DNA from 3 places in the Alteromonas sp. ABH4_452 genome. Region 2 is predicted to be linked to each of the others. Evidence: predicted binding sites of a transcription regulator. Region 2 holds the regulator's gene; each other region holds the start of a gene.
The links. The regulator FNR, encoded in region 2, switches genes on or off when oxygen is low (the NO sensors DNR and NnrR bind a similar motif). The targets are predictions, from matches to a motif close to TTGATCTAGATCAA.
Positions count from the first base shown of each region.

Region 1: ACYX4N_RS09860 (PRC-barrel domain-containing protein) is a predicted target of FNR. The motif match lies at 3,348-3,361, and genes of this name have one in related genera.
Region 3: ACYX4N_RS01430 (OmpW/AlkL family protein) is a predicted target of FNR. The motif match lies at 2,752-2,765, and genes of this name have one in related genera.

Region 1 covers NZ_CM149973.1:2,312,877-2,322,916, forward strand. Annotated here, with positions in the region: gene ACYX4N_RS09840 (exopolysaccharide biosynthesis protein) at 1-540, shown strand, start outside; gene ACYX4N_RS09845 (LysR family transcriptional regulator) at 560-1,471, opposite strand; gene ACYX4N_RS09850 (rhodanese-like domain-containing protein) at 1,527-1,877, opposite strand; gene ACYX4N_RS09855 (ArsR/SmtB family transcription factor) at 2,067-2,378, shown strand; gene ACYX4N_RS09860 (PRC-barrel domain-containing protein) at 2,482-3,225, opposite strand; gene ACYX4N_RS09865 (MaoP family protein) at 3,428-3,784, opposite strand; gene ACYX4N_RS09870 (hypothetical protein) at 4,184-4,351, shown strand; gene ACYX4N_RS09875 (LysR family transcriptional regulator) at 4,478-5,308, shown strand; gene ACYX4N_RS09880 (DUF2750 domain-containing protein) at 5,381-5,731, shown strand; gene ACYX4N_RS09885 (DUF2789 domain-containing protein) at 5,897-6,130, shown strand; gene ACYX4N_RS09890 (ribonuclease J) at 6,200-7,588, shown strand; gene ACYX4N_RS09895 (EAL domain-containing protein) at 7,834-10,040, shown strand, end outside.
Region 2 covers NZ_CM149973.1:2,579,037-2,589,076, forward strand. Annotated here, with positions in the region: gene cobB (Sir2 family NAD+-dependent deacetylase) at 1-635, shown strand, start outside; gene ACYX4N_RS11090 (LysE family translocator) at 648-1,274, shown strand; gene ACYX4N_RS11095 (YciC family protein) at 1,357-2,088, shown strand; gene ACYX4N_RS11100 (glucosaminidase domain-containing protein) at 2,081-2,872, shown strand; gene ACYX4N_RS11105 (DUF2987 domain-containing protein) at 2,869-3,516, shown strand; gene ACYX4N_RS11110 (patatin-like phospholipase family protein) at 3,540-4,565, opposite strand; gene ttcA (tRNA 2-thiocytidine(32) synthetase TtcA) at 4,566-5,519, opposite strand; gene uspE (universal stress protein UspE) at 5,749-6,672, opposite strand; gene fnr (fumarate/nitrate reduction transcriptional regulator Fnr) at 6,965-7,705, opposite strand; gene ACYX4N_RS11130 (sulfite exporter TauE/SafE family protein) at 7,751-8,410, opposite strand; gene ccoS (cbb3-type cytochrome oxidase assembly protein CcoS) at 8,397-8,627, opposite strand; gene ACYX4N_RS11140 (heavy metal translocating P-type ATPase) at 8,629-10,040, opposite strand, start outside.
Region 3 covers NZ_CM149973.1:326,163-336,202, reverse strand. Annotated here, with positions in the region: gene ACYX4N_RS01450 (DUF494 family protein) at 1-436, shown strand, start outside; gene ACYX4N_RS01445 (DNA topoisomerase family protein) at 522-1,064, shown strand; gene tsaC (L-threonylcarbamoyladenylate synthase type 1 TsaC) at 1,110-1,715, shown strand; gene hemF (oxygen-dependent coproporphyrinogen oxidase) at 1,712-2,644, shown strand; gene ACYX4N_RS01430 (OmpW/AlkL family protein) at 2,879-3,559, shown strand; gene ACYX4N_RS01425 (group II truncated hemoglobin) at 3,684-4,115, opposite strand; gene aroE (shikimate dehydrogenase) at 4,114-4,953, shown strand; gene ACYX4N_RS01415 (gamma carbonic anhydrase family protein) at 4,950-5,492, opposite strand; gene ACYX4N_RS01410 (glycosyltransferase family 2 protein) at 5,519-6,337, opposite strand; rRNA gene ACYX4N_RS01405 (16S ribosomal RNA) at 7,075-8,607, shown strand; rRNA gene ACYX4N_RS01400 (23S ribosomal RNA) at 9,014-10,040, shown strand, end outside.

The DNA.
Region 1 (10,040 bases), 270 kb from region 2:
GCTAGTCAAAATTTATTTTATTTTGCAGACTTTTGGGAAGTAATGGAAAAACGGGGCTTTGGCCCGATGCTAGCGCTTCCTTCCTTTATCGCCTGCACCCCTATAGGCGCTATTCCAGGTGTACCTTCGTTAACCGGTGTGACGATTTTACTTATCGCATTGCAAATATTACTCGGTAGCAGACATCCCTGGTTACCTCAAAAAGTAATGGATATTCATTGCGATGCCGATCAGTTGCGCCATATAGTTGAAAAAGTAAAACCCTACGCGGCCAGTGTTGATCGCTTTCTCGTTCCCCGTTGTTTTTTTATGAGGCAGCCCGTTTTCCGCTCTCTAATTGCATTGAATTGTGTTGGCTGCGGCTTGGTAATGGTTCCGTTAGAGCTTATTCCCTTTATGGGTCTTATTCCCGCCTTGGCGGTATTCATAATGGCGGTTGGTATGGCTACAGACGACGGCGCAGTAGCCTTGGTAGGTGTAACAATTTCGCTGTTTGGTTTTGTGTTAGGCTTTAAGCACCTGCCTGCCGTGGTGAGCTAATGCGCGAGCTACTTATACATCAATCAAGCATAAACTCAGAGGTAGGCAAGTTCATTGTTTGGTACCTCAGTTCTCCCATAAATGCGCGTGCCGCTGGGCCTAACGTGTCTCCATCTTCGAAAGAAAGATAGAGAAGGGCCTTTCTCAACGCCGCATTGTTATTCAAAGGAAGCGGTACTAGCGTACCATTTTCTAATTCATCCTTGATAATGGCTATAGGTAGCCATGCAAATCCTAATCCTTGAGCGATGATATCTAAAGATGTTCTCACGTGACTCACTGTCCAGCGCTGTTCTGCACCCAGCCAACCCACATCCGCCTTGCGCTCTGCAGATGAGTCGCGAACGACAATCTGACGATGAGTTTTAAGATCTTCTAAGGTAAGAGTTCTATTTAATTGATGCAATGGATGTTTAGCATGAGCCACCGCGGCGAACTCAATTTCACATAAGTCTTCGCTAAAACCATTCGGAAAGACAAAGGGAGAAATGCCCAAATCTACTTTTCCGCTACTTAATAACGCGTTAGCTCCGCTAAGGACGGTTTCCTCTATTTCTATACGTAAGAGAGGAAACTCTGCAGAGACTTTGGCAAGCACGTTATACAATAACTCAGAAGGGAAAATAATATCCACAGCTATACGTAGTGTTGTTTCTGTTCCTACTTTTAAGCTACTTGCTACCGCTTCAAGCTTGTGAGCTTCGTTAAGCAAAAACGAAGCGCGGCGATACATGAGCTCACCCTGCGGAGAAAGCTGTACTTTACGGCCAATATTTTCAAATAGTGTTACACCAATGGCATTCTCAAGTTTTTGAACAGCGTGATGAACACTAGATTGACTTTTATGTACTTCTGCAGCTGCTTGATTGAAACCACCAGCATCAACAACGGCTTTAAACATACGCCATTGTTCGAGTGTAGATTTAAGCATACGACGCCCTTAACCCGCTTTATGGGCTACTTATAGCATAGACTGATTATACAAGTCACTTTTCAAGAGCGAGGTTAATAGATGATACAGGACACGTTACTACTGATACGTTCTCGTATCCCATAAGCATTAATTGCTCAGCGGCTAATTTGGCACGAACGCCAGATGCACAATGAATGTAAAGCGGTGTAGAGGCATCTTTGAATTTCTCCAGTGCTTTCATCTCGAGCACGCCTCGTGGAATGTTTTGGGCAGAGGGGACTGGCTGGCTAGCTGCTTCATTGCTTTCCCTGACATCGATGAGAGCGCCATTATTGTGCACTAGCTCTTCTGAAGCTTTTTCTGCAGTGACGCATCGAATATCGAAACTGATGTTCTCAATCCGAGTTTTAATATCTATTAGCATAATACTTCCAATTGATAACGACTTTATGTAATTAAGATAAGGTTAATCTAATGTAAGGGCCGAATCTCACTAAAACAATATGAATTACCGGAATTCGTCGCATAAAATGGCAAGTCGGCAAAATGTCTTATACTTTAGTATAATTAATAGCTAAATTATTGCCAGAAATGTTAAAGAAAGGAAGTGCTTATGTCTGAAGATATGGTAATAGGTTCAGAGGATATAATGGAACATGCGGTGGAAGCTGAGATCTTCCTTAAGCAATTTGCGAATAAAACACGTCTTATGGTGCTTTGTTCATTGTTAAAAGAGGAAAAGTCGGTAACCGAGCTTTTGGAAGTAGTCAATGTTTCACAGCCCGTGATTTCTCAACACCTTGCGCTATTGCGAGAGTCGAAAATGGTAGCTACGAGAAGGGAAGGGCAAACAATTTACTATCGACTAGCGGATGAACGTGTCAAACGACTTATTGCGCTTATGGACGAATTCTTCTGCAAGTAACTTTTTCGTATCCATTATCACAACGATAATGTCCGTGCCAACACGGACATTATATCGTTTAACATTTATTCAAATTCTAATCTTAGACGAGCTATCCAGTTGTTTACTCGCTATCCAGTTGCTTTCTCAAAAGGGCAATGTAGTCCTCTTCTGCAATCCTATCACTATCAACCTCTGGTCTATTGACCAATTCGTCATGACTCAGGTTGACCGCAACACAGTGTGCCGCCCAATCGATATTTTCAATGTCTCTCGGTAATAGCGCAAGATGTTTACCGCCTGGAAGCCAGTTATTGGTATCAACCACTAGCATCACAATTTTCCAACTTCGCGTGTCGATTATAAAATTGCTTATGTGTCCAACGTTGTCGGTAGTCGTAGCAACCTCATAACCTCCCACTTCGCCAACAGCCCTCAAATGATTACTCGTTTTTTCAGGGTGAAGTGTTTCGGATTCTTCTGCTTGCTGTAATTCAACGAGCTCATTGGGATGTGCAAATTCTCCCCATGCCCCTGGCCCAATCCAGTAGTAGCCGTAACCAAAGTACTTGAAGAGGTTTTCTTCATACTCTCTAGAAACGGGCTTATGTTCATCAATTGACGGACTATTCTTTAACTTTTCAACAGTCATATTTACGTGAACAGTGTCATCACTGCTATCTAGCTCTGTCACAGCGATAGGAGAAATAACAACTTTTCTGCTAAGAGGAAGCCACGTATTTGTATCTGCAACCAAATAACGTACGGTAAACGTTTCATCGTCAAAGAGAATATCGCGAACACCGCCTACCTTGTCATCAACGGCGTGAATAGAAAAGTGAGTAAGCTGTTTTGAACTAATGATCATCGTTGCGCCTCCTTTGCTAGGGCTCTTTGTATAGAGTGACAGTTACCATTAGTTAATGTCACTCTTTAATACTCTAAGTGTAGACAGTCCTTAACCTTTCTTCATTTTCTTCTTGCATAGCCTTGATTGAGATCATTTATCATCTAAAACAAAAAAAGCTCGCCTGAGCGAGCTTTATAATGTGAACTGGTATGATTTTAACTTAGGCTACATCAAATTCTTCTTCAGAGTAATCATCATCGTATTCTGATTGATTGCTAGCGCTGCTGTGGAGGGTATAAAAGTGTTTTTTCCCTCTTGCCAGCCTGACATATTTTGCCCACGCTTTTTCAAGGTTATTCACTGCTTCAACTTTGCCATTGATGAATGCAACGAAATGTTGCTCATCTTCACTTTCTGGCGAAAGTTCACCGCTTTCAAGGCCTAATAAGGTCTTGCCATAGTTAGTTAAAAGATCTGCTTCAGTGATACTGAAGTCACCTGATTTACGAAAGCCATAGGGAAACTTTTGACGGTCAATATATGGTTTTGGAGATAGTCGAATAGCTAAACTTTTCATGTTGTACCCAACGTATTGTTTTGTTCAGCGCACTTTTAAAATAAATAAAAATGAAGATAAAACAAAAGATTTTTCTCTTATCAATAAAAAATTTTTTAACGGGTTAAAAAGTAACGGAGACTCAGAGGAATATTCTTGCAAATGGGCCTTTTTAGAAACTGTTCGCAAAAGATTTGTATTCTTTAAATGCATGAAAAATAAGAGTATATCCGAATTTTTTTAAAGGGTTGCTATTGTGGGCGTATTGTCACAAAAATGACATATGGATTAGCAAAACACGCATGTGAGAAAGCAGCAAAGATATCATCAAAAATTCTTGTCGCTACGATGATTAAAATTCGTTTTCTATTTTTCGGCTTAGGATGATAATTAAAAAGTGTTAACAACCCAGAGAAGTCAATGAGTAAAGACTATCGTTACCAGCGTGATGAATGGGACTCGGTAGAAGAGGAAGATCTTCACGCAAAGAAAACAAATTCTAAACGTCATAGCTCTGTAAAAGTAAAACAGAAGCGTGACTTGCAACGTCGTGAAAAGCAACGACGTTTGCATCAAGAAGAGTATTAATTAAGCGAGTTGATGAATTTTTAATTAAGCGCACCGGTTATAGTGGTGCGCTTCTGTGCATTTGTATTTACTTACCGTATTATCTATGTCAGTTTAGAGTCATATCAATTCGGTTGTAAATTAAGCATGGATATACGCTTTCTCACCACTTTTATAGAGGTGACAAAAACACGTCACTTCGGTAAAGCCGCTGAAAATCTCTACCTTACTCAATCTGCCGTTAGTGCTAGGATAAAGTTACTTGAAGAGTATTTTCACACGACGCTTTTTATTAGGCAGCGCAACAGTATCCAACTTACGCAGTCCGGAGAAAAGTTGCTTCCCTACGCTAAGCAATTATGCGCCACACTCAACGAAGCCAAACAAGAGCTGCAAATACAGTCATCTGAGTATGTAGTTTGTGGAGCGACACAGCTCGCCAGTGAATTGCTATTGCCTACAATGCTAAGCCATCTTCACAACTCATTTCCTGATTGGTCTGTAAAGGCAGAAGTCTTGACCCTAGATACTCTTTCCCGCCAACTGCACGAAAGAGTTACAGACCTCGCTTTTTCTACAGAGCCACTCAAATCTGAGGAAGTAAATAGCACAGTTTTGATGGAACATGAAATTGCACTCTATCGTGTTGGAAAGAATTCGGATGCTGTTAATGCCGCTGATTTTGTAGCAATTGACTGGGGTACTAAGGCTAGGGACTGGCTTCTTACCGCCTACCCGCAGCTTCGCGATGCAAAATTAAGGACCAATTCGTTAAATCTTGCTCTTAACAACTTACTTAGCGAAGGTGGGGTAGCCGTGCTACCCACTAATATAGAAAAACAGATACCAGCCAATGTTAACGTGACTAAAATTGCGACCCTTGAAAACGTATCATTGAAATTATACATACACAGTATGAAGCAAATACGGCGTGTTGGCCTTGACGAGATTATAGACAGCGTATCTACAGTAAGTTAAATGCAACCAATAGGTTTTGCGCGAGTGCCACTATATATGGCACATAAATGACAGAATTAAAAAGAGAGTACTATGTCCCAAATACATCCTTTACTAGAAAAAAACGCATTTCAGCGCTTAGAAGCTAGCTTGGAGACGATTAAATCCGAAAAAAAATTGTTTATCCTTAAAGATGAACACGGTTGTGTCATGCTAACCACTGACGAAGAAGATGGTGTGCCGGTTTGGCCAGACGCTGAACTTGCGCTTTTGTGGGCCACAGAAGATTGGGCACACTGTGAAGCAATGGAACTCACTACAGAAGAATTTTTAACTAAGTGGGTTCCAGGTATGACGCAAGACGAACTCATGGTTATTGTTTGTCCAGTTCCAGCTGAAGAAGGTGAGGTAATTTCACCACAAGAGTTTGCTGAGTACCTTTAATGTATTATTCAGGGCGCTGCAAGTTCAAAAGTTCCGGGTGATCTTAAGCACAGAGCTTGGGGTAGTCATTTAGTAACTAGGTAGAAACAATTGAGCGGTAGTGTAATCAACACGCCACTCGTTGTCTCTACAGCTCTTGTTATTAGATAACCCAAGGGAGGTGTTATGTTTACTGAACAACCCACAATGAACAGCTTATTTAGTCAACTCGGTCTAGGAAGTTCAGATGAAGAGATCGCAGAGTTTTTCGAAACTCATAGAGGGCTAAATAAAAGCCAGCACTTACACGAGGCGCCGTACTGGAATGAAAGCCAGTCCGCATTTCTCAAAGATGCTATCGTAGAAGATGCAGCATGGGCTGAGGTTATTGATCAGCTCAATGCAGAACTACACGAATAATACTATTTAGCAGGCATCTACCGCATTCGTGGCTTATTTCTAATTTTTTGAAAAAAGGCAGTATACGCTTTGTTACACCCAAACATTGATGATTTGTGGTTTGTCCCCTTAGGGGGGACAGGCGAAATTGGTATGAATCTGAATTTATACGGACACAATGGTCAATGGCTGATGGTAGATTGTGGAGTATCATTTGATGAACCCCTCGTCCCGGCGTACAAAAGCGACGATTCGGTTGGTGGCAGCACTTCGCCTAAGGGTGCTACGCATCGAGTAGTAGCGCCTGACCCAACTTTTATAGCGAAGCAGAAAGATTCATTGGCCGGCATTGTGATCACTCATGCTCATGAGGATCATGTGGGCGCTATCCCTTACCTCTGGGAACGGTTTCAAACGCCGATTTTCACTACCCCATTTACTGCTGAGGTACTAAGACGCAAGCTAGCTAGGAGCAAGCTTGCGAATCGAATCCCCATCGTTGAAGTAGACGCTGGTGACACTCGGCAAATAGGCCCTTTCAGCGTGAATTGGTTGGCTATTACACATTCTTTACCTGAGCCCTTCGCACTTAAAATTGAGACACCCGCAGGCACTGTTTTACACACTGCTGATTGGAAAATCGACGCTAACCCCATCACTGGATTGCCCTTTGATGTAGACCTTTACAAGCAGTTAGGTAATGAAAATATCCTTGCGTTAGTAGGCGACTCTACTAATGCACCTAAGCCTGGGTTTTCTATCTCTGAACGAAATTGTTATGACGGCTTACTCAGTACTATTTCCCCGCTTAAAGGCAGGGTGGTTGTGGGGTGCTTCGGCAGTAACATTGCAAGACTTGTTTCATTGGCTAGGGTTGCTAAAAAAACTAAGCGCTACATGGCGCTTTATGGACGTTCACTGTTAAACATGTACGGCATTGCAAAACAGCAGGGTATCTGGCCCGATGATTTACCGATAACCGACCCTCAACACTTGGGTTATTTGCCCCCTCATGAAGTTTTAGCAGTAGCAACGGGAAGTCAGGGCGAGAAAAATACAGCCTTAGCCCGCCTGGCTCGCGACAACCATCCACATTTAAGTTTGGACAAAGGCGATACTGTTATATTTTCATCCATAATTATCCCTGGTAACGAAGAGAGTGTAGGTCGTCTGAGTAAGGCGTTGTCGGCAAAAGGCGTTGCGGTGATTCATAGCGAGGACAGTTCCTTGCCTATTCATGCCAGTGGCCACCCTTGCGCAGAAGAGTTAAAACTTATGTATCACTGGGTAAAACCTAAAATTGCTATACCGGTGCATGGTGAGCATGAGCATTTACAGGCACATGCAGATATTGCTAAGGCGTGCGGGGTTAAGAAACACTACGTGGGACAAAATGGCGATTTATATCGGTTATCTCCTCAGCCCAGCATTCGCCGCCAAGTTGTTCCAGTGGGGCGGGTGCCAGTTCAACAAGACTAAACTTTTCGAAAAAAGTAGGGTAGAAAGAAAAAGTATTTGCATAATTTAATCATTCTTTAATCCTTTTAAGACTTACTTTTTGCGTTATTAAACTTCTTGTCGCTAGTGTAATTAGTTTATTAATATCAATGCGATACCAGTATCTTAAGGAAGTGTAAAAACCTTCTTTTGAAATTGCCCATGTTTCGAACATTCTGGTACACTTAATTGCATAATAAAAATTTAAATTATGCGAACAACTTGTGATGAAGTTTTTATCCTACCTGATTCTTTTGGTTTTTACTTTTTGTACTTATGCAGAAGCTTCTCCACGGCTTACCAATCCAGTTTTCCAATCGCTCTCGACAAAAAATGGTCTGCCACAAGATGTCGTTAACGACATTGCAATAAGTGATGATGGGTTTGTATGGATTGCCACAGAAGGTGGGTTAGTGCGCTGGGACGGCGTTAGAACAAAACGGATAACAGATTCATCTAACACGCTACTTGATTCGTCAGTTTACAGATTAGCGCTGCAAGGCTCTGAAGGACTTTGGTTTAGCATTTTCGGAAAAGGCAATTACTATCTAGATTTAGCTACTCAAAAAATCGTTCAAATAGAGCCTACGAGTTACTACGATATTGAAGGTGTGGTTCAACACGCCCAGACATTTCATTGGTACACCAAAAATAAATTGGTCATTGCGCTTCAAGAAGAAGTTCAGCTTTTCGATACTGAAAAAAATAAATTAACGAGTATTGCTAAGCTACCTACCGAGCTTTTAGAAAATAACCATATCATTCGCGCTGCTATTACTATCGACGATATTTTGTTGATAGCAACATCCAAAGGCGCTTATATAAAAAATATACACGATACAGAACAGCCGCTGGTTAGCCTAGATTACTTAGGTGAAACACCACAGAATATTGACAATATTAACGCAAAATTTCTGCTGTTGGATAAGCAAAATAGAGTATGGATTTCGACGGTGCTTGGCGTATTCGTCACACAGAAAGAAGACTTTTTAGCGCAAGTGAATGGCGTTAAAAGGAATGTATTTGAGCAGGTAGTTGCTGATAGGAATGTGTGGACTATGGTTCAGCACAAAGACAATGCGTTCTGGCTGGGAACTAATAAAGGCCTGTATCAACTAGTCAAATCTTCAGAAGGTTGGGAGAGCGAACACATTTTAGAGCCTAACAACGGGTTCACTGAAATCTCAAATAAAAAAATTTCAGCAATAGCGAAAGATGAAGCTGATAACTTGTGGATGAGTTCCGTCTACGCAGGCGCGTTATATTTTGGCGTTAAAAGTGCTGACATGTTTACTATTCAGAACGAGCGAGCGGCAGCAGACAGCACATTAACCAGTCATATAGTGTGGACCTTCGCGGAAACCGAGCCCAATAAAGTATGGATAGGTACTGACAATGGGCTAAATCATTATGACTTCACAACAAAAACATCTGACAAATTTCTTTATTCTGACAACAAAGTTTATGGTAAGGGAGTGGTAGATAAACTTATTCCGCTGCAAAACGGAAAGTTATTCGTAAGTACTTATGACGGCATCCGACTCTTCAACCCGAAAACAGAGGAATTGTCTCGCCCAGAAGTACTTAGTGGAGGAGATAATGCTGTCTTTGATACTTATGTCCCTGGCATGGTTCTATCTAATAACGATGTTTTATACTTTATTGGATATGAGGGCTTTTTTAAGTATGACGTAAATAATAAAGCAATCTCTCCACTTAATTTAGACTCACGAGTTTTCGACATCAATTTTTCTTATGGCTTTATAGGGCAGTCTTCCTATCACAATAATAGGTTGTTCTTGGCTACCAAAGGAGGCTTATGGTTAATAGACCCTGAGACTTCGCAGCATGAACTTGTTTATCGTTTCCCTGAGTCGCAGCGCGGAAACGAGCGCTCAATATCATCTTGGGTCATTGACGATATGGGCGTACTATGGCTTGCCTATAGTGGGGTCGGTTTAATTGGCGTCGATGCCGATACATTCGAACCCCTATACAATTTAAACGACACCAATATTCTGTTATCAAACATAGTTTACGGGCTTCAAAAAGATGAGTTTGGGAACATCTGGTTTAGCTCGCATAAAGGCCTTCACCGGTACGGTCCTTCCACTGCCCAAATCAAGAATTTTATATACGGTCGTGAGTTAAGTGTTTCTGAATTTAATCAAGGTGCTTCATTGAAGCTTAATGACGGAAGGCTCGCCTATGGCTCAACAAGTGGTGCTGTAGTATTTTCGGCCTCCCAGCTTGAAAGTTTAGATACAGAGAGGAGTTTACTTAGCAAACAAACGGCTATAACTGAAGTTGCCGTAGACAATCGCGTTCTTAGCCAGCCATTAAAAAACTTAAGTGGTCACCATTTTAATCTAGATTATGAAGACTATGGCTTAACCATTCACTTTTCTTCACTCGCGATGTCTGGAATAGGTAA
Region 2 (10,040 bases):
ACGGCCTTTGGGAAAATCACAGCGTCGAAGAAGTCGCTACACCCGAAGCGTTCGAGCAAAATCCTAGTTTGGTTTATCGCTTTTATAATACGCGCCGGGCACAGCTTCAACAGAATGATGTTTTGCCCAACGCAGCACATATGGCGCTTTCTAAACTCGAGAAAGCCTTCGGTCATAAGCTAACTTTGGTGACGCAAAATGTAGATGACTTACATGAGCGTGGTGGCAGCGAGTCGGTTTTTCATATGCATGGTAAACTTCTGTCTGCGCGCTGTGCTATTAGCCAGCAAACTTTTGATTGGCGTGAGAGTTTTGATCACACCACTAAATGTCCGTGCTGCAAAAGAGTAACCCTTCGACCGGATATTGTGTGGTTTGGCGAAATGCCTATGTATATGGAAGAAATTTACGAGGCGCTTTCACAGGCCGATGTATTTATAGCTATTGGTACTTCGGGTAATGTGTATCCCGCTGCTGGCTTTGTTCAGATTGCTAAAGAAAATGGCGCTCACACAATAGAAGCGAATTTAGAGCCAGGTGTATCCAATGCCTTGTTCGACGAATCACTTAAAGGTCCTGCCTCGCGCATAGTTCCGCAGTGGGTTGATGAATTGATTTCAAAATATGCGCTGTAGGAGGCGCAAAACATGCAGTATATGAATGAATTTCTTACCATTGCACTGGTACATCTTGTGGCTGTTGCCAGCCCAGGTCCTGACTTTGCAGTGGTGGTTCGAAACAGCGTGGCTTATGGCAGGCGTATCGCTATATACACCAGTATCGGTATTGGGCTAGCAATCTTATTGCATGTTGCCTACTCGCTAGTAGGGCTAAGTGTTGTAATTGCGACTACGCCATGGCTATTTACCACTTTTAGCTACGCTGCCGCTGCTTATTTGCTTTACCTTGCATTCGGTGCGCTCAGAAGCGGCCCTGTAAAGCAGGAGCAAAACATAAACACCGAAAAGAAGGCATCACAAATCTCGGCAAAACGTGCTGTATGGATGGGGTTTCTGACAAACGGGCTTAATCCAAAAGCAACGCTGTTTTTCCTTTCACTTTTTACCGCCATCATCAGCATTGATACGCCATTTAGCGTAAAGCTTGGTTATGGTATCTATTTAGCGTTTGCCACCGGGCTTTGGTTTTGTTTCCTTTCCTACCTTTTAAGTACTAGTAAAGTTGCCGAGCTTATTGGTAGAAAAGGCTATTGGTTGGATAGGGCGATGGGCGTGCTTTTAGTCGGGTTAGCCGCTAAGTTGGTGTTGGGTTAACTTTTGTTTATTACACAAGCAGGCATTTATTTTTGTGAATTGGTATAATCGCGCCGATTTTTCAAAATTATAAGAGAGTTGTGTGAAAGACGTAAACCCAGACCGCCTGAACAATACGTTGTCTAAACAGTATCAATTCGATACTAAAGGTCTCTTGCGCCGCGCTGCCGGTTTAACAAAAGCTAATTTTTCATCATTGTTTCAAGGTAGCCTTGTTTTATTCTTGACCTTTGTGGTGCTTGGGGTAATTGCCCAACAGTACATTACCATCAATGATGACGGTAGCTATGTATTCGAGCACCAGTCTATTATCCAGATTGTGGCAATCTGCATTGTGGCGCCGTTACTTACGGGCTTATACATGATGGGGGTTTTTGTAGCGCGAGGCGTAAAAACATCGGTATTTACGGTATTTCAGTTTTTCCCCCTTATATTTCTGGTTGCGTTAACCCAGTTAGTTAGCAGTATTCTTGTGCAGTTAGGCATGATGCTGCTTATCTTACCAGGCGTGTATTTCTATCTAGCGTCGTCCTTTTCTCTAATGTTAGTGGCCGACAGAAAACTAACTCCAATTAGCGCGATTATTCTTTCATGCAGAGTATTTAACGCGTACTGGGCTCAAATTGCTAGTATCTTCGGGGTGCTCTTCTTATTGTTTGTTTCGGTACCACTGACGTTCGGGTTTTCCCTTATTTGGGTGTTACCTTTTTATTTTAGTATGATGGGATTGCTCTATCAGGAACTGATTGGCGAGCAAGGAGTGAGCACGGAAGCATCTGTAAATGATGTGAATGAGTCGAGCTTTGATGCATAAACGAGAAACCTTTAAAATTGTCCTTATAACGCTTGGCGTCCTGGCGGTTATCGTCATTAATGCCATTATTTTTACCAAGGACGAACCGGATATTCTAGATATACCGCAAACGGTAGAAGCGAAAAAGCCGGTACCTGACTTCTCAGTCTATAGTGACGTAAAAGAAAAAAAAGAGGCTTTTTTTAATTATCTACGGCCCGAGGTAGAGAAGCAAAATGCCTACTTACTTACCTTAAGACATTATGTACAAACCTTGTATAGAAAAGCATTAGCGAACGAATCGCTTTCAGAAGATGACATGGCTAGGCTTGAATGGCTTGAAGAAGAGTATCGGGTAAAGTCTACACAGCCTTTAAAGACCAAACTATTGGCCTTACTGCAGAAAATTGATGTTTTACCTGAAGAGCTGGTACTTGTTCAGGCTGCGAATGAATCTGCATGGGGAACAAGCCGATTTGCAAGAAAGGGCTACAACTTTTTCGGTCTGTGGTGTTTTTCAAAAGGGTGCGGTTTTGTCCCAAATCGTCGAAATTCCGGCGCATCACACGAAGTGGCAAAGTTTGATAGTCTGTCGCGAGCGACGTACACCTATATGCGTAACCTCAATAGGCACGATGCCTACGCTGATTTAAGGGAGATCCGCAGTCGACTTCGAGCTAACCAATTACCTATTACTGGTGTTGCATTGGCAGAAGGGCTAATGAACTATTCCGAGCGAGGAGCCGCTTATGTTGAAGAGCTTCAAACAATGATCCTATTTAACGAGGAGTTTTTATCCGAATGATACGCGCTGCATTATTTCTTGCTTCATCTCTGTTTGTCGGTTTTGGTAGTACATCAGTAGCTGCTGAAACGATAGATGTAGAGTACAGCCGTTTCTACAGCCATGTTAAAAAGCTAGATAACGAAGATACCCAAGCGCTTCAGTTTGCGTTTGGTTTTGTCCGAGTAGGTGAAGGGCGTTTATGCGAGGTTAACGGTGCATCTATCGTTACCGATAAGAAAACAATGCCACTAGACGTTACTGATGAAGGACGTTTTACCGTGCCCACAGAAAAAGCACTGAAACTGGCTAATGCACTGGTACGTATCGACTTAAACGAACGTGCGAACGTTTGTGATATGTCGGTGCAGCTTGAAACCAAGCCAAAATACCTTAAACAGTATTACAAAAAAGAAGAACTCACTTTCTTGTATGAACAGTATGAAGCCTTTTTCAATGAAATGGGAAGCTTTTTGTCATTTATGATGCCATCTGTGAAGGGCTTGATGATTCAGTTCGAAGACAAAAATTTAGATTTCGTTACACCGCAGGGTGTACAAATTAACAATGGTGTTCTGCAGTTAGAGCAAGAGTGGATAAATGAGGCGAAAGGCTTAACGCTGCCACAAGCGCCGCTGCGTGTAACAGCTATGGCGTCAAGTTAATCTACCTTTTAAACAATTAGGTATCAGGTCAGTAACTGATACCTAATTTGCTCTGCAATTCGCGCTATGGTCTCTTCGCCTTTTGCGCAAAGTTCTTCTGCCCTATGGAACTCCATAATACCTACATCAGTCAGCTGAGGTTCTATTAGTATATCTGGCGGGTCGCCAGCTAAACGAGACCGAGTAACACGAGCTTGAAGTATTTCAAGTGAGCTGCTCATTACGCTCATAATTCCCGGAGGGTTGCGCTTATTCACCTTTGCAGGCACTTCAGTAAATTCTTCTTCTACTTTTTCAATAACATCAGAGGCTATGCTTTCTTCGCTATTCACATCTTCAGAAGCATTGACTTCAAGCTGTTCTTCATTTTCATCTGACGTTTTGTCATCTTTACTATCAGGCGAAAACCATTGGCGCAATACGTTTTGGCTTTTAGTAAAAAAGTCTTCGGTTTTACGTTGGTTTTCTTCGTGGTCTTGCCTTAACTTTTCCAACCGAAGCGGGCGAAAATCGGCGTTAAGATTAACCGCAATCACAAAATCAGCCCCTAATTGGCGACACAAGTTCACCGGTACAGGGTTCACAACAGCGCCATCCACTAGCCAGCGATCGCCATGAGCAACGGGGGCAAAGAGCGCTGGAATAGCGCAGGATGCCTGAATGGTATCGCCAATAGGTCCTGAATTAAATACTACTTCACGTCCGGTATATAGGTCAGTTGCCACAGCCGCAAAAGGTTTTAGCATATCTTCATAGGTAGATTCACAAAACTCGCTAGCAAGTTTGTCGAAAACTTTTTGCCCGCTAGCAATGCCACCTCGCCTGAGCCCTACGCCCATAAGAGCCAATACCTGCCAATCGCTAAGCGAACAGGCCCACTCTTTTAAACCTTCCAGCTTGCCACTTGCGTAGGCAGCACCAACATAAGCACCAATGGAGCAACCAGCAACAACGTCAATTTTAACGCCAAGCTTTTCCAATGCTTCAATTATACCAATGTGTGTCCAGCCCCTTGCGGCACCGGCACCTAACGCAAGTCCAATTTTCATTTACTTTGGTTCCATAATATTTACTACTTCGATAGCGTTGTCTTCATCACTAAGATCTGCGCTATTTTCTGAAGCAAAAGAAGGTTCATCAAATCCTATATCACCATCTGCAACGGGGCCATCTTGAGTGACGATAGATTTAAAGTCATAAAGATTACTGTCTACAAGATGTGAAGGGGCCACGTTTTGAAGCGCACGGAACATTGATTCAATACGACCTGGGAAACGGCGGTTCCAGTCTTGAAGCATTGCTTTGATATTCTGACGCTGAAGATTTTCTTGTGAACCACACAGGTTGCAAGGAATTATTGGGAACTCAGCGGCTTGAGAATATTTTTCAATGTCTTTTTCGCTGCAGTAGGCCAGTGGACGAATGACAATATGCTCGCCGTTATCGCTAACCAGTTTTGGCGGCATAGATTTCAGCTTACCACCGTGAAACATATTCAGGAAAAACGTTTCTAGCATGTCGTCACGGTGGTGACCTAATGCAATTTTCGTCGCGCCTAGTTCTTTCGCTGTGCGGTATAAAATACCACGGCGCAGTCGAGAGCAAAGCGAACAGGTCGTTTTTCCTTCAGGAATCTTGTTTTTAACAATAGAGTAGGTGTCTTCTTCTACAATCTTGTAATCGACGCCAATGCTGTCTAAATACTCGGGCAAGATATGTTCAGGAAAACCAGGTTGCTTCTGGTCAAGATTTACCGCAATAATTTCAAAATGAATAGGCGCAATCTTCTTTAAAAACAACAAAATATCAAGCATGGTATAGCTGTCTTTACCGCCCGATAAACACACCATAACCTTGTCGTTGTTTTCAATCATACCGAAATCGCCAATGGCCTTACCCACGTTGCGACGAAGTCGTTTCTGAAGTTTGTTGAAGTTGTACTTTTGCTTACTTTGCGCGGCGTTTAACGTCGGCGCATCAGCACTGCTTGTGCCTAAACTCATAATTAACTAGCTTGGTTTGTGATAAAGGCGCCATTATACATTAAAGCGCCTTTTCGAGACTATGGCTGTGTTGTTAAATTTATCGAGAAGCGTTAAGTACTGATTTAAGCGTGTATGATTAACTCTCGGAATTAACCGCTAAATGCGCAGTTTCTTTTCAACGCCCATCGCCGATTCGCCATTAGTCGCCACCAAGTGTCTTTATATTTAAGCGCAACTAAGCAGTTAACTACACGGTTATCGGTGATTCAAATCCATCGGGCTTAATTGCTAACACATCACAATTAAGTTCATCGATAACGTGTTCGGCAGTATTGCCAATAAGCGCCGCCGAAATACCAACCCGTCCCACGGTGCCTATTACAACTAACTCGGCATCGAGTGTTTTAGCCACTTGCGGGATAACTTTTTCAGGCAAGCCTTCTTTCACCACACATTTATTTTCTGGAATACCATATTTCAGCGCGTGACTACGCATTTCTTTCATGTGATGATTTTTTACCGCATCGTGATATGTATCAGGGTCAAACTCTGGCACTTCAATGGCAATGTTAAGTGGAGTTGTAGGGTAGCTATTCACTAAATTAACGTTACCTTTCAGCAAAGAGGCATAATCGTTAGCGATTATCGTAAGCTTGTCGTTTAGTGCAGCATGCTCATCATCTTCACTGCCTACGTTTACTGCAGCTATAATTTCACCGCCTTCTGGCCAGTCGTGTTCTTTAACGAGCAGTACAGGGCGTGGGCACTTACGCATTAGATGCCAGTCTGTAGGGGTAAAGATTACTGAGGCAAGGTCGTCATGTTTTTTAGTAGCTTTTACTACTAAGTCGATTTGGTTATTAAGGGCGTAATAAATAATCGATTCATAAGCACGGTTGTTCCACTCAACTACAATATCGGTCTCTGAAAAGCCCTGTTCTTTTAGCTGGGCAGATAACCATTTGGCGTGCTCTTTTGTAACGGCATCGCGCATTGATTCACGTTCGTCGGGGCTAAGCATGGTTGTCATATCGTAAGACAAATCATATACCACCATCATAGCGGTAACCGTGGCGCCGGTTTTTGACGCAAGTTCATAGGCACGGCTTAGGGCAGGCTGGTTGTCGCGTTCCGCGTCCACCACGGCAAGAATTCGTTTACACTCAATCATAACGTCTCCTCAACTACAAAGCTTTGTATGGCTGTCGACATCGATATTGTTTCAAAACAGTTTATATAAACCATTTACATTAACTATAAACGACATTTGGAAAAACGTGGGTTGTTTTGGATCAAGGTGTAAATAATCTGTTGATATATAAAACAGGTAACATTGAATATTACGGGAGTTTTCACGCACGACGGATGGATGTCGTGTTACTCAGTGAGGGAATACAGTGAAATTTTAAAGGTTAAAACTAAAAAGCGCGCATGTAGCGCGCTCAAGATAACAGAAGAATAAATTAACCGTTACAGACTACGCTAGGGCCATTTAACGCTTCTAACTTGGTATTTAACCGATCAAAATCCAAAATAGAGATCAATTTACCGTCTACTTTGATAATGTTTTCTTTCTGAAAACGGCTTAATAGGCGACTAATGGTTTCTATCGTTAAGCCTAAGTAGTTGCCGATTTCGTTTCGGGTCATAGTTAGGTGAAATTCTCTGTGCGAGAAGCCACGCTCTTCAAAGCGCTGAGATAAGTGTGAGATGAAATACAATAAACGCTCTTCCGCCGTACGCTTGTTTAAAAGCATGATCATGTCGTGATCTTGTTTAATTTCTGCGCTCATAAAGCTCATGATCTGATGGCGTAGCTTAGGAAATTGAACCGACATTTCATCAAGGGTTTCATATGGCAGTTCACATACCATGGCGGTTTCTAGCGCTGAGGTGTAACTTTGATGCTTACTTTCGCGCAGGGCATCGAATCCAATAATATCACCAGGGAAGTGGAAGCCAGTGATTTGCTCTTCACCATCTTGATTAGTTACAAATGACTTAAAAGAACCCGTTCTTACGGCAAAAAGCGAACGAAATTTATCGCCAGTTTGAATGAGCGTATCACCTTTGTGAAGCGGCTTTTTGCGCTCAATTATATCGTCAAGAGACTCGATTTCTGTTTTGTTCAGCGCCACCGGTAAACACAAGTGACTGAAGCTACAGTTTTGACAGTGAATAGAAAATTGGCTTCCTTTGCTCATAATACATGCTCTTTTGAAGATTACCCAATAATGATACACCCATTTTTAAACGATTGCGCCATGAATAAGATAAGCCGCATAAATGGCCATTATTACGGCAATTATTTGTCTAACGTTATTGTTTTGAAAACTGCTAACAATATACTGACTGCCTGCACTTGCTGCGAGTAGCGTTGGCAAAGTACCTAAACCGAAGAAAAACATGATGGCAGCGCCCTGCAATGCATTCCCCGCCGCTAAAGACCAAGTAAGTGTTGAATACACTAATCCACAAGGCAACCAGCCCCAAATAAACCCATAAGGGATAGCACTAAAAGGGGTTTTAAAAGGTAAAAAACGCTTAGATAACGGCTGCAGCTTAGAAAATAAACCTTTGCCTGCGTTTTCTAACACCGTTAACCCTGTCCACCATTTGCCTAAATAACAGGCCAACAACAGCAACATAATACCGCTGAGTAAAGACAGGGCATAGTTGGCCAGAGGAATATAGTCTGCTGCAATTTTGCCAAGTGCGCCGGTCAGTGCGCCAGCAATGGTGTAGCTAGCTATGCGCCCCATGTTATAGGCTAGGGCGTAAGGCACTGCTGAAGCACCTTTTGGTGACACCATTCTTAGCGCTGCAACTATACCGCCGCACATGCCCACGCAGTGAACACCGCCCGCTAAGCCGATAAGAAAAGCTGAGAAGTAATTAATCCCCTCCATGCTGCCCTTGGTTTTTCTCTACTTTAGTATTCTGAAGTTGCTTGCGTTGTTCAGCGAGCTTTTTTTCTTCTGGCGGAAGGTCATCGTCAAACAGTATGCTGTAACCTTGACGGTCTAAATCTTCAAACTGATTAGTTTTAACCGCCCAGAAGAATATTACGATAGCGACGGCTACTATAATGATGGCGATTGGAATTAAAACGTAAATAATGCTCATACTATTTGCCCAGAAGTCGCGTAGAGTTTGTCACTACTATGATACTGCTTAATGACATGCCAACAACCGCCATCCACGGCGAAAGTAGGCCAGATACGGCGAAAGGTAAGATCAAAACGTTGTAACCTACCGACCAACCAATATTTTGTCTTATTTTTTGCTTCACTTGATGCGCAGTTCGGATGAGTTCTGGCACAGAAAGCAGCTGATCGCCAAGCAAAATCACGTCGGCTGCAGTTTTCGCAACATCTGTAGCATTACCTACCGCTATCGCTACATCAGCACTTGCAAGAACAGGGGCGTCATTAATACCATCGCCCATCATCATAACCTTTGAGCCAGATTGCTGCATAGCTTGAACCGCTTCATATTTCTGCTCTGGGGTAAGGCCCCCTTTAGCGGCAGATATTGGTAAAGATTTAGTAAGAGAGTCAACGTTTTGCTGTGTATCGCCGCTTAGTACAGCGAGGGTATGAGTTTTTGCCAATATATCGAGGGTTTCTTGGGTATCGTCACGCAGTGAGTCACGAACTTCAAAAGCCGCCATAACACGGCCTTTGACAGTAAGAAATACGTTAGCCGAGGGATAGCGCTCGATAAATGATTGCTGTGATTCGTGAACACTGAACGCTGCTGAGCCCATGGAGAATAGCGTGTCATTAATTTCACCGCTAATTCCGCCACCTGGCGTGACCGTGAAATTTGTCACTTTGTGTACGGTGTTGCCGCTTGACGTTTTATCACCGCTAAAGGCTTTAGCAATAGGGTGTTCAGAGCGAGATTCTAGGGCGCGGGCGATTGATAGCGCGCTTTGGCTGTCTACGCCGTCAGCATACCAGGCGTTTGATATAGTGAACTTACCTTGTGTCAGCGTACCGGTTTTGTCGAGTGCGATAGTGTCAATGCCAGTGATTTGCTCAAGAGCATCGGCACGCTTTAGCAAAATACCTTGTCTGTTTAATTTCGCCATAGCGCAGGTGAGTGCTGATGGCGTGGCTAACCCTAGGGCGCAAGGACAGGTTGCTACCAACACGGAAATGGTGATCCAAAACGCATCATCACTGCCGTTATAAGCCCAAAAGGTGTAAGTTAACGCTGAAATCAATAATACAGCGGTCACAAAGTATCTAGAGAAATTATCGGCTATCTGTGCAGCCTTGGGCTTGCTCGCCATCGCACTTGCTTGAAGCCTTACAATTTGATTTACCAGCGCATTTTTAAGCGTTTGCGTAACCGTAATGGTAAGGCTACCGTCCTGACATACGGTACCGCCATATACAGTGCTGTTATCTGACTTTCGTACTGGGTTAAATTCACCCGTTAGCATAGATTCGTCAACCGCAGCGTTACCCTCTGTAACCAGCCCATCAATGGGGATGGTTTCACCAGGCTTAACCAGCACTATATCGTGCA
Region 3 (10,040 bases), 2.2 Mb from region 2:
CAGTGAAACGGAAATTCGTGTTGATCAAGACGAGTTAACGGAAGAGCTTGTGCGCGCAGGTTTCCATCACGATGAGATTTATAAAGCCCTCGCATGGTTAGAAAAGCTAGCGGCTTTGCAGGAAACGGATATAAAACCGTATTTTTGTAAAGGGATTAGCACCAGCTTAAGCCGCATTTACACCCACGAAGAACAGATGCGTTTAGATGTGGAATGTCGTGGTTTTCTTATGTTCTTAGAACAGGTCAATGTACTAGATGCGTCTACACGTGAAATGGTGATAGACCGGGTTATGGAAATCGATTCCAATGAATTCTGTTTAGAAGACCTGAAGTGGGTTGTGCTAATGGTACTATTCAACGTACCTGGCAAAGAGAAAGCCTACGCTCAAATGGAAGATCTTTTGTTCGAAGAGCCAGATGGCGTGCTGCATTAATGCAGTCATAGTCACTGATATTTGAATCTTTACTTACAAAATGCGCTGTGAAATCGCAGCGCGTTAAGGCCTTAACGTCTAATACATGTCTAAAATAGACCACTCACTTTTTTCAGCACACGAGCATGCTCTTGATGATAACTTCGGAGACTGCCCCGAGTGCGGCAAGCCCCTTCATATAAAGAACAGTAAATCAGGCCCGTTTATTGGGTGCACAGGCTACCCGGAATGTAACTTCAGTAAGCCGCTACACGATAAACAAACTACCATTCTTAAAACCTTAGATGGCATAGCTTGTCCCGAATGTGATTCTGACCTTGCTATAAAAAAAGGGCGATTCGGTATGTTTATTGGCTGTACAAATTTTCCTACGTGCCATCACATAGAGCCTATTAAAGAAAAAGAAGACACCTTGGTAGATTGCCCAAAATGCAAGAAAGGGCACCTGATCTCGCGTACTAACAAATACGGTAAACAGTTTTTTGCGTGCAACCATTATCCACAATGTCGATATGTGCTAAATTTCACGCCGGTAAATGAAAGCTGCCCAGACTGCGGTTGGGGAGTATTGATAGATAAAAAGGGACAGTTACAGTGCCCTCAGCCTACTTGTGGCTTTAAAAAGTAACTATACAAAGAACTACACGAAGAACTATACGTAGAGATCAAAACCATGTCTGATACCCAAAATGGGAACGTGAATACGTTTACACCCGTTGAGGCTAATTCGTCTGAAGTAGACCCTGTTGTTGCCGCTTTTGAAGCGGGAAGTTTAATCGTTTATCCAACCGAAGCGGTAATGGGCATTGGATGTGACCCGGACAACGAAGCAGCGGTAAATGCGTTGTTAGAGATAAAACAGCGACCGGTAGAAAAGGGCGTTATTTTAATAGCTGCTAATTACAGTCAGCTATTGCCCTATGTTAACGACAATGCCATCCAACCTCATCGTCGTACCGATATTTTCTCTAGCTGGCCTGGCCCTAACACTTGGCTATTACCTAAGTCGTCATCGGCGCCTGTTTGGTTAACCGGTAAGCATAGTAAAATAGCAGTGCGCGTAACTAATCATCCAGTAGTAGTAGAGCTGTGCAATAAGTTAGGGAAGCCACTTGTTTCTACAAGTGCTAACCTAACCGGTCAACCGCCAGCCACCACTACTGAAGAGGCAAAAGCCGTATTCGCTGATTCCGTTTTCTACGTTGACGGTGCAGTAGGTGGTGCAACTAAACCCAGTACCATTCGCGATGGTGATACAGCAGAGGTAATAAGAGCATGACATCAGCAGAATTAGTGGACGGTAAAAATGCCGCTGAAGTAATAGAGCAAGTAAAAAGCTATCTACTAGGGCTTCAGGACACCATTTGCCAAACCCTCGAGCTCGCCGACGGAAAAGGTCAGTTTGTCGAGGATAGTTGGCAGCGTGAAGAAGGCGGCGGGGGTCGCTCTCGAGTTTTAAAAAACGGTGCTGTGATTGAGCAAGGCGGCGTTAATTTTTCACACGTGTTTGGCAGCCAAATGCCTGCATCAGCAACGGCAAATCGTCCTGAGCTTGCGGGAAGAAATTTTCAAGCAATGGGCGTGTCACTTGTTATTCACCCCCATAACCCTTATGTCCCAACGTCACACGCTAATGTTCGCTTTTTCATTGCGGAAAAAGAAGGTGAAGCACCTATCTGGTGGTTTGGTGGTGGTTTTGACTTAACGCCGTTTTATCCGTTCAAAGATGACGTTGTGCACTGGCATGATACCTCGAAGAAATTATGTAAGCCGTTTGGCGATGATGTTTATCCTAAGTATAAAAAGTGGTGCGACGACTACTTTTACTTAAAGCATCGCAATGAAACTCGCGGAGTGGGCGGTTTATTCTTTGACGACCTGAATGAATGGGGCTTTGAACAGTCATTTGCGTTTATGCAGGCTGTTGGTAATGGCTTCATCGACGCTTACGTTCCTATTGTTGAACGTCGTAAGCAAACCGATTTCGGCGAAAGAGAGCGTGATTTTCAACTTTATCGCCGAGGTCGCTACGTCGAATTCAATTTAGTATTCGACCGGGGTACCCTGTTTGGATTACAAACCGGAGGGCGCACAGAGTCTATTTTAATGTCGATGCCGCCGTTAGCCCGCTGGGAGTATTGCTATACACCCGCACCGGGTAGCGCTGAAGCTAAGTTAACTGACTGGTTAAAGCCTACTGACTGGTGATCAATTAGTTAACTAAGGCTGCGCTTAAATTCTAAAGCGTACCGTCTATAACAGCACTCATCTTCAATGACTAAAAAACGCCGCATTAACATCAATGCGGCGTTTTTTTGATCTGCATCAAGTCCGAATATCATCTTTGTTTCAGTGAGTTATCAAGCTTGCGCTGGATCAATGTTTCTCTTAACCAAGGGCGTAAAGTAGCGCCATCTTAGTTAAACACAAAAGAGACACATCATGCGCAAACACTTTTTATCTGCATCTGCACTTTGTCTTACACTTGCTGCACTTTCACCTCTAGCTAACGCTCATCAACAGGGCGACTGGATTGTTCGTGGCGGTCTTACTACCGTTGCTCCTGACGAATCGACTTCTAACATCGTAGCGGGTGGAACTGATCTTGGCGTGGCCCTTAATATCGATAACGATACTCAGTTAGGTTTAAATATAGCGTATTTTATTACCGATAATATTAATATTGAGCTGCTTGCCGCAACGCCCTTTAAGCACGACGTTAATTTTTCTGTTGCTGATCCCTTAGGGACGGGTAATCAGCTTGGTGAAGTCACACATCTTCCACCTACGCTTACCGCAAACTACTATTTTAATGATGCCAGCTCTGCATTTCAGCCGTACATTGGTGCAGGTATCAACTATACCTTTATCTTTGATGAAGAGTTTACAGGTGCGAATGAAACAGCTGGCTTAAGCGACCTTTCGCTTGATAATTCATTTGGCTTGTCAGCTCAGGTGGGAATGGATTACCAAATTGATACCAAATGGCACGTCAATGCATCGGTTCGATTCATTGATATAGATACAGAAGCCACCTTTAAAGTGGGAGATGCTGCTGGAAAGGTAAGTGATATTGAAATAGACCCTTGGGTGTATACCTTATCGGTGGGTTACACATTCTAATTATTAGTTTCACGCCTTACTAACTATGAGGCTTTCACAATTGCACTACTTTATGCGCCATAAAGAGCGTAGACAGTAACAGGGGAGTTGCGCGTTAAAAGGTTAATCCTTTCAACGCGCTTTTTTATTTTGTATTCACCATGTGATTGGCGAGTTGATCAAGTGCGTCTATCAACTTTTGAGCTAAAGCGATATCTTCTACCGTTTTAAACATGGCTTTTCGCATACAATACATCCACTGTGCTTTTAACTCTGGTGTTACTGTGTAGGGAAGGTGGCGTGCACGCAAACGGGGGTGTCCAAATTGCTGCTGATAATCATCAGGACCACCCAGCCATAAACTCAAATATAAAAAGAATACATGACGAATTCTGTCTAATGGCTGAGGGTGAATAGCAAGTAGTTCATTTGCTAATGGGTCGGTCTCCATAATGTCGTAAAACGTATTTGCTAATTCCCGTACTTTCTCCTCTCCACCTATACGCTCATATGGTGTACTCTGCGAAGCACGACTATCGCTTTTCTTCTTTATATTAAATAAGTCTCGTATTCCCATGAAAAAATTCGCTGTATTCGGAAATCCTATTGCACAGAGTTTATCACCAACTATTCATCAAATGTTTGCTGATCAAGTTGGAGAAAAGATTTCTTATGAAAAGATACTTGCGCCTGAAGATGGTTTTATTGAAGCTGCTAAAGCGTTTTTAGCTCAAGAAGGTGTTGTAGGTTGCAATGTTACCATGCCTTTTAAGCTTGATGCCTTTAACTTAGCAAAGGTAGATGACCAAGCAGCTAAAGATGCACAAGCTGTTAATACCCTAATGAATAGTGACACTTGTGAACTATTAGGGTTCAACACAGACGGTGTTGGGCTAGTAAACGATTTACTAAATAGCGGCGTGGAGATTAAAGATAAGCGCGTGTTGCTTATCGGTGCCGGCGGTGCAGCCCGGGGTGTGATCACTCCGTTATTAAAAGCGGGCGCTGTTTCGCTAACCATTGCTAACAGAACGAAAGCCAAAGCTGAAAAAGTAGCAAACGCTGCATCGAACCCAAAAGTGCAGGTGGTTGCACTTGAGGACATTGCAACGATAGCACCTCATATTATTATCAATTCAACAGCTGCTAGTCTAAGCAACGAGTTGCCGTGTAGTTTAACTGATGGTGTTTTACAACACTGTGAAGTGGTGTACGACATGGTATATAAAAACTCGCCCACGCGGTTTATGAGAGATGCGGCCGAGCTTGGTGTCAAAACGCAAATAGATGGGTTAGGGATGCTGGTTGAGCAAGCGGCAGAAGCTTTCTATATATGGACACAAAAGCGCCCCGATACTTCAGATATTGTAAAACGTGTCAGGGCTATCGTAGAGCAAGGCGAGAAGCGAAACTAGTTCGCTTCTTCTAGGTACTCATCTTTTAATACCACATAGTTCACGGCAGACTGTTTTAGAAATGCCATTTCAGCGTCGTTGAGCGGTCTTTTCTTTTGCATGGGGTTTCCAACGTAAAGAAATCCGCTCTCTAATCTTTTGTTTGGCGGTACTAATGTACCTGCGCCAATGAACACATCGTCTTCAACAACAACACCATCCATTACAATAGCGCCCATACCGACCAGAATACGATTACCTAATTGGCAGCCATGCAGCATACATTTGTGCCCAACGGTAACGTCGTCACCAATAATAAGTGGAAATCCATCAGGGTTTTTCTCTGATTTACGTGTAACGTGCAAAACACTGCCATCTTGAATATTAGAACGGGCGCCAATACGAATTTTGTTCACGTCACCGCGTGCAGCAACCAATGGCCAAATACTGGCATCATCTTTTAATACTACATCACCGACTATCCTTGCCGAGTCATCAATATAGACATTCTTTCCTAAAGTAGGTGAGACACCTTTGAAACTATCAATTGGTTTATGCATTAGCGCAACTCTTGTTTATTACCGTTTTAGTGTGATGATTCTTCTATTCCTACACGTGCCTTTATTACTTTATTCTTCTTTGTATCTTCACGTATTGCTTTGCTTCTCTGTAGCATTTCTGGCGTAACATATCCACGTTTATGATCAAGGTGTATGCACACAGCGGAATAACGTATGCGTTTAGCTTTTAGGCCATAGTTAACTAATCGATCGCCAAATTCACAATCTTGACCACCATATTGCATAGTTTCCTCAAAACCGTTTACGGCCAGAATGTGCTCTTTGTAACATGAAGCGCTATGTCCATTCCAAGTCGGGCGAGCTGGGCTTATCTTATTTAAAAACTCTGCCCAGGCTCCTCTTGCAGTGAGCTTCATCGTTTTATGCGTCTTTTTTAAACCTTTACTAACTAACCAATCCACATTGAATGCTCGCTGACTTACGATATCCTCACGTGTGATTGCTTTACTTACACTCATGGGTAATTTGAAATACCCACCAGAAAGATAGGTATTTTTCTCTGATAGTCTTAGATGTTGCTCTACAAAGTCGTTTCGAGGAATGCAGTCGCCATCTGTGAAAATTAAGTATTCGCCCTCAGAGGCTACAATGGCTTTATTCAGAATACGGCACTTTTGGAAACCATCGTCTTCTTGCCAAACGTGTTTGATAGGTATATCTGTTTCTTGCTTAAGACGTTGGATAAGTGCTTTAGTGTCTTCACGAGAGCCGTCATCCGCAATAACAATTTCGAAATCATCTGCGGTTTGTTCGAAGAACCCCCATAGTACTTTCTCTAACCACGCGGGTGAATTATAAGTTGTAAAAATGACGCTCGTTTTCATAATGCGTGATAGACCTCTATATAATGTAGTTAAGCAATATTTGGTATTACGTTTCCAAGTCCCGCTAACAGATGCTTATATACTGACAAAATTGAAAGCAAGTATCGGCAGGTTATTGTCCGTAGTTTATCTAAGTGTGGGGAGTAATGACACTGCCGCTGTTAATCATTATGAATCATATGACTGATTAAAAAGGATTATGGCATACGCATGAAGTTATTTTTTTCTAACTTAAAGCTAATATCAGTATCCGAACGGGCATATACCACAGTTCGATAAATACATTCTTATAGTTAGATAGATACCAGTCCTTTAGCTTGAGAGCTTTAAATTGTTCAAATAAAGTTCATGTTGCGGGTAATTTGAGCGTTCAAAGCTAATATGACACTTTTTTTAAAATAAGTGTTGACGTGAGCGCTCATTTCCCTAAAATGCGCATCCGCTTCGGGGGAAAAGCAAAACAGCAACCCTCCTGAAGTAAGTCTCTACTACCTATATAGGCCAGTAAAGACGGGAGTTTAGAAGAAACGCTTCAGAAAATAAATTTTCAAAAAGTGTTGACAACAAAAACTTCCAGCGTATAATGCGCACCTCACTCGAACAGGGTGAGTCACTAAGAAGCAACGGCTTCTAGTGAATTGCGACGAAGTCGCAACGTTCTTTAACAATTTAGACAAGACAATCTGTGTGGGCACTCGTTAAGAGTGTCACAACGACGATTCATATTTCGATATATTTAATTGAAGAGTTTGATCATGGCTCAGATTGAACGCTGGCGGCAGGCCTAACACATGCAAGTCGAACGGTAACAGGAAGTGCTTGCACTTCGCTGACGAGTGGCGGACGGGTGAGTAATGCTTGGGAACTTGCCTTTGCGAGGGGGATAACAGTTGGAAACGACTGCTAATACCGCATAATGTCTACGGACCAAACGGGGCTTCGGCTCCGGCGCAAAGAGAGGCCCAAGTGAGATTAGCTAGTTGGTAAGGTAAAGGCTTACCAAGGCGACGATCTCTAGCTGTTCTGAGAGGAAGATCAGCCACACTGGGACTGAGACACGGCCCAGACTCCTACGGGAGGCAGCAGTGGGGAATATTGCACAATGGGGGAAACCCTGATGCAGCCATGCCGCGTGTGTGAAGAAGGCCTTCGGGTTGTAAAGCACTTTCAGTTGTGAGGAAAAGTTAGTAGTTAATACCTGCTAGCCGTGACGTTAACAACAGAAGAAGCACCGGCTAACTCCGTGCCAGCAGCCGCGGTAATACGGAGGGTGCGAGCGTTAATCGGAATTACTGGGCGTAAAGCGCACGCAGGCGGTTTGTTAAGCTAGATGTGAAAGCCCCGGGCTCAACCTGGGATGGTCATTTAGAACTGGCAGACTAGAGTCTTGGAGAGGGGAGTGGAATTCCAGGTGTAGCGGTGAAATGCGTAGATATCTGGAGGAACATCAGTGGCGAAGGCGACTCCCTGGCCAAAGACTGACGCTCATGTGCGAAAGTGTGGGTAGCGAACAGGATTAGATACCCTGGTAGTCCACACCGTAAACGCTGTCTACTAGCTGTTTGTGACTTTAAGTCGTGAGTAGCGAAGCTAACGCGCTAAGTAGACCGCCTGGGGAGTACGGCCGCAAGGTTAAAACTCAAATGAATTGACGGGGGCCCGCACAAGCGGTGGAGCATGTGGTTTAATTCGATGCAACGCGAAGAACCTTACCTACACTTGACATGCAGAGAACTTTCTAGAGATAGATTGGTGCCTTCGGGAACTCTGACACAGGTGCTGCATGGCTGTCGTCAGCTCGTGTCGTGAGATGTTGGGTTAAGTCCCGCAACGAGCGCAACCCTTGTCCTTAGTTGCCAGCATTAAGTTGGGCACTCTAAGGAGACTGCCGGTGACAAACCGGAGGAAGGTGGGGACGACGTCAAGTCATCATGGCCCTTACGTGTAGGGCTACACACGTGCTACAATGGCATTTACAGAGGGAAGCGAGACAGTGATGTGGAGCGGACCCCTTAAAGAATGTCGTAGTCCGGATTGGAGTCTGCAACTCGACTCCATGAAGTCGGAATCGCTAGTAATCGCAGGTCAGAATACTGCGGTGAATACGTTCCCGGGCCTTGTACACACCGCCCGTCACACCATGGGAGTGGGATGCAAAAGAAGTAGTTAGTCTAACCTTCGGGAGGACGATTACCACTTTGTGTTTCATGACTGGGGTGAAGTCGTAACAAGGTAACCCTAGGGGAACCTGGGGTTGGATCACCTCCTTACCATTACGTCGAAAGACGCACTTGATGCAGTGCCTACACAGATTGTTTTGTTTATTTATAGACTCGCTTCGCGAGTGTCGCGGTAAATTGCTTAACCGGAAGGGGACCTTCCTGACAATTTACTTGCTCGCTAAAGTGGTAGTTGTTTTGACATAGAATGCTAATTAATGATCGCATCATTAATTAGTGTTTTTAGAAACACTAATGTTCTTTAACAATTTGGAAAGCTGATATTAATAGTAATCAATCAAAATTGAGTAACTGAGAAATCGAAAGATGAACTTTTTACTCTACTTGACTGAATTTCTTGTTATCAATTTATTGATAGCAAGGCAATTCTTCCGATTAGCTTGTCATGCATGCAACATAACTTAGACAGAAGTCAAAAGGCTGTTTGGGGTTGTATGGTTAAGTGACGAAGCGTATACGGTGGATGCCTTGGCAGTTAGAGGCGATGAAGGACGTGTAAGTCTGCGAAAAGCTGTGGTGAGCCGACAAAATGCATTTGAGCCACAGATGTCCGAATGGGGAAACCCACCTGTTTACAGGTATCGTTAACTGAATACATAGGTTAACGAAGCGAACGAGGGGAACTGAAACATCTAAGTACCCTTAGGAAAAGAAATCAATTGAGATTCCCCTAGTAGCGGCGAGCGAACGGGGAGCAGCCCTTAAGCTGTATTGAATGTAGTGGAATCCTTTGGGAAGAGGAGCGATACAAGGTGATAGCCCTGTACACGACGCAATCTTTACAGTGAAATCGAGTAGGTCGGGACACGTGTTATCTTGACTGAATATGGGGGGACCATCCTCCAAGGCTAAATACTCCTAACTGACCGATAGTGAACCAGTACCGTGAGGGAAAGGCGAAAAGAACCCCTGTGAGGGGAGTGAAATAGAACCTGAAACCGTATACGTACAAGCAGTGGGAGCCCTTCGGGGTGACTGCGTACCTTTTGTATAATGGGTCAGCGACTTATATTTAGTAGCAAGGTTAAGCGAATAGCGGAGCCGTAGCGAAAGCGAGTGTTAACTGCGCGTTTAGTTGCTAGGTATAGACCCGAAACCCGGTGATCTAGCCATGAGCAGGTTGAAGGTTGAGTAACATCAACTGGAGGACCGAACCCACTGACGTTGAAAAGTCAGGGGATGACTTGTGGCTGGGGGTGAAAGGCCAATCAAACCGGGAGATAGCTGGTTCTCCCCGAAATCTATTTAGGTAGAGCCTCGGACGAATTCCATTGGGGGTAGAGCACTGTTAAGGCTAGGGGGTCATCCCGACTTACCAACCCTTTGCAAACTCCGAATACCAATGAGAACTATCCGGGAGACACACGGCGGGTGCTAACGTCCGTCGTGGAGAGGGAAACAACCCAGACCGCCAGCTAAGGTCCCAAAATATTGCTAAGTGGGAAACGATGTGGGAAGGCATA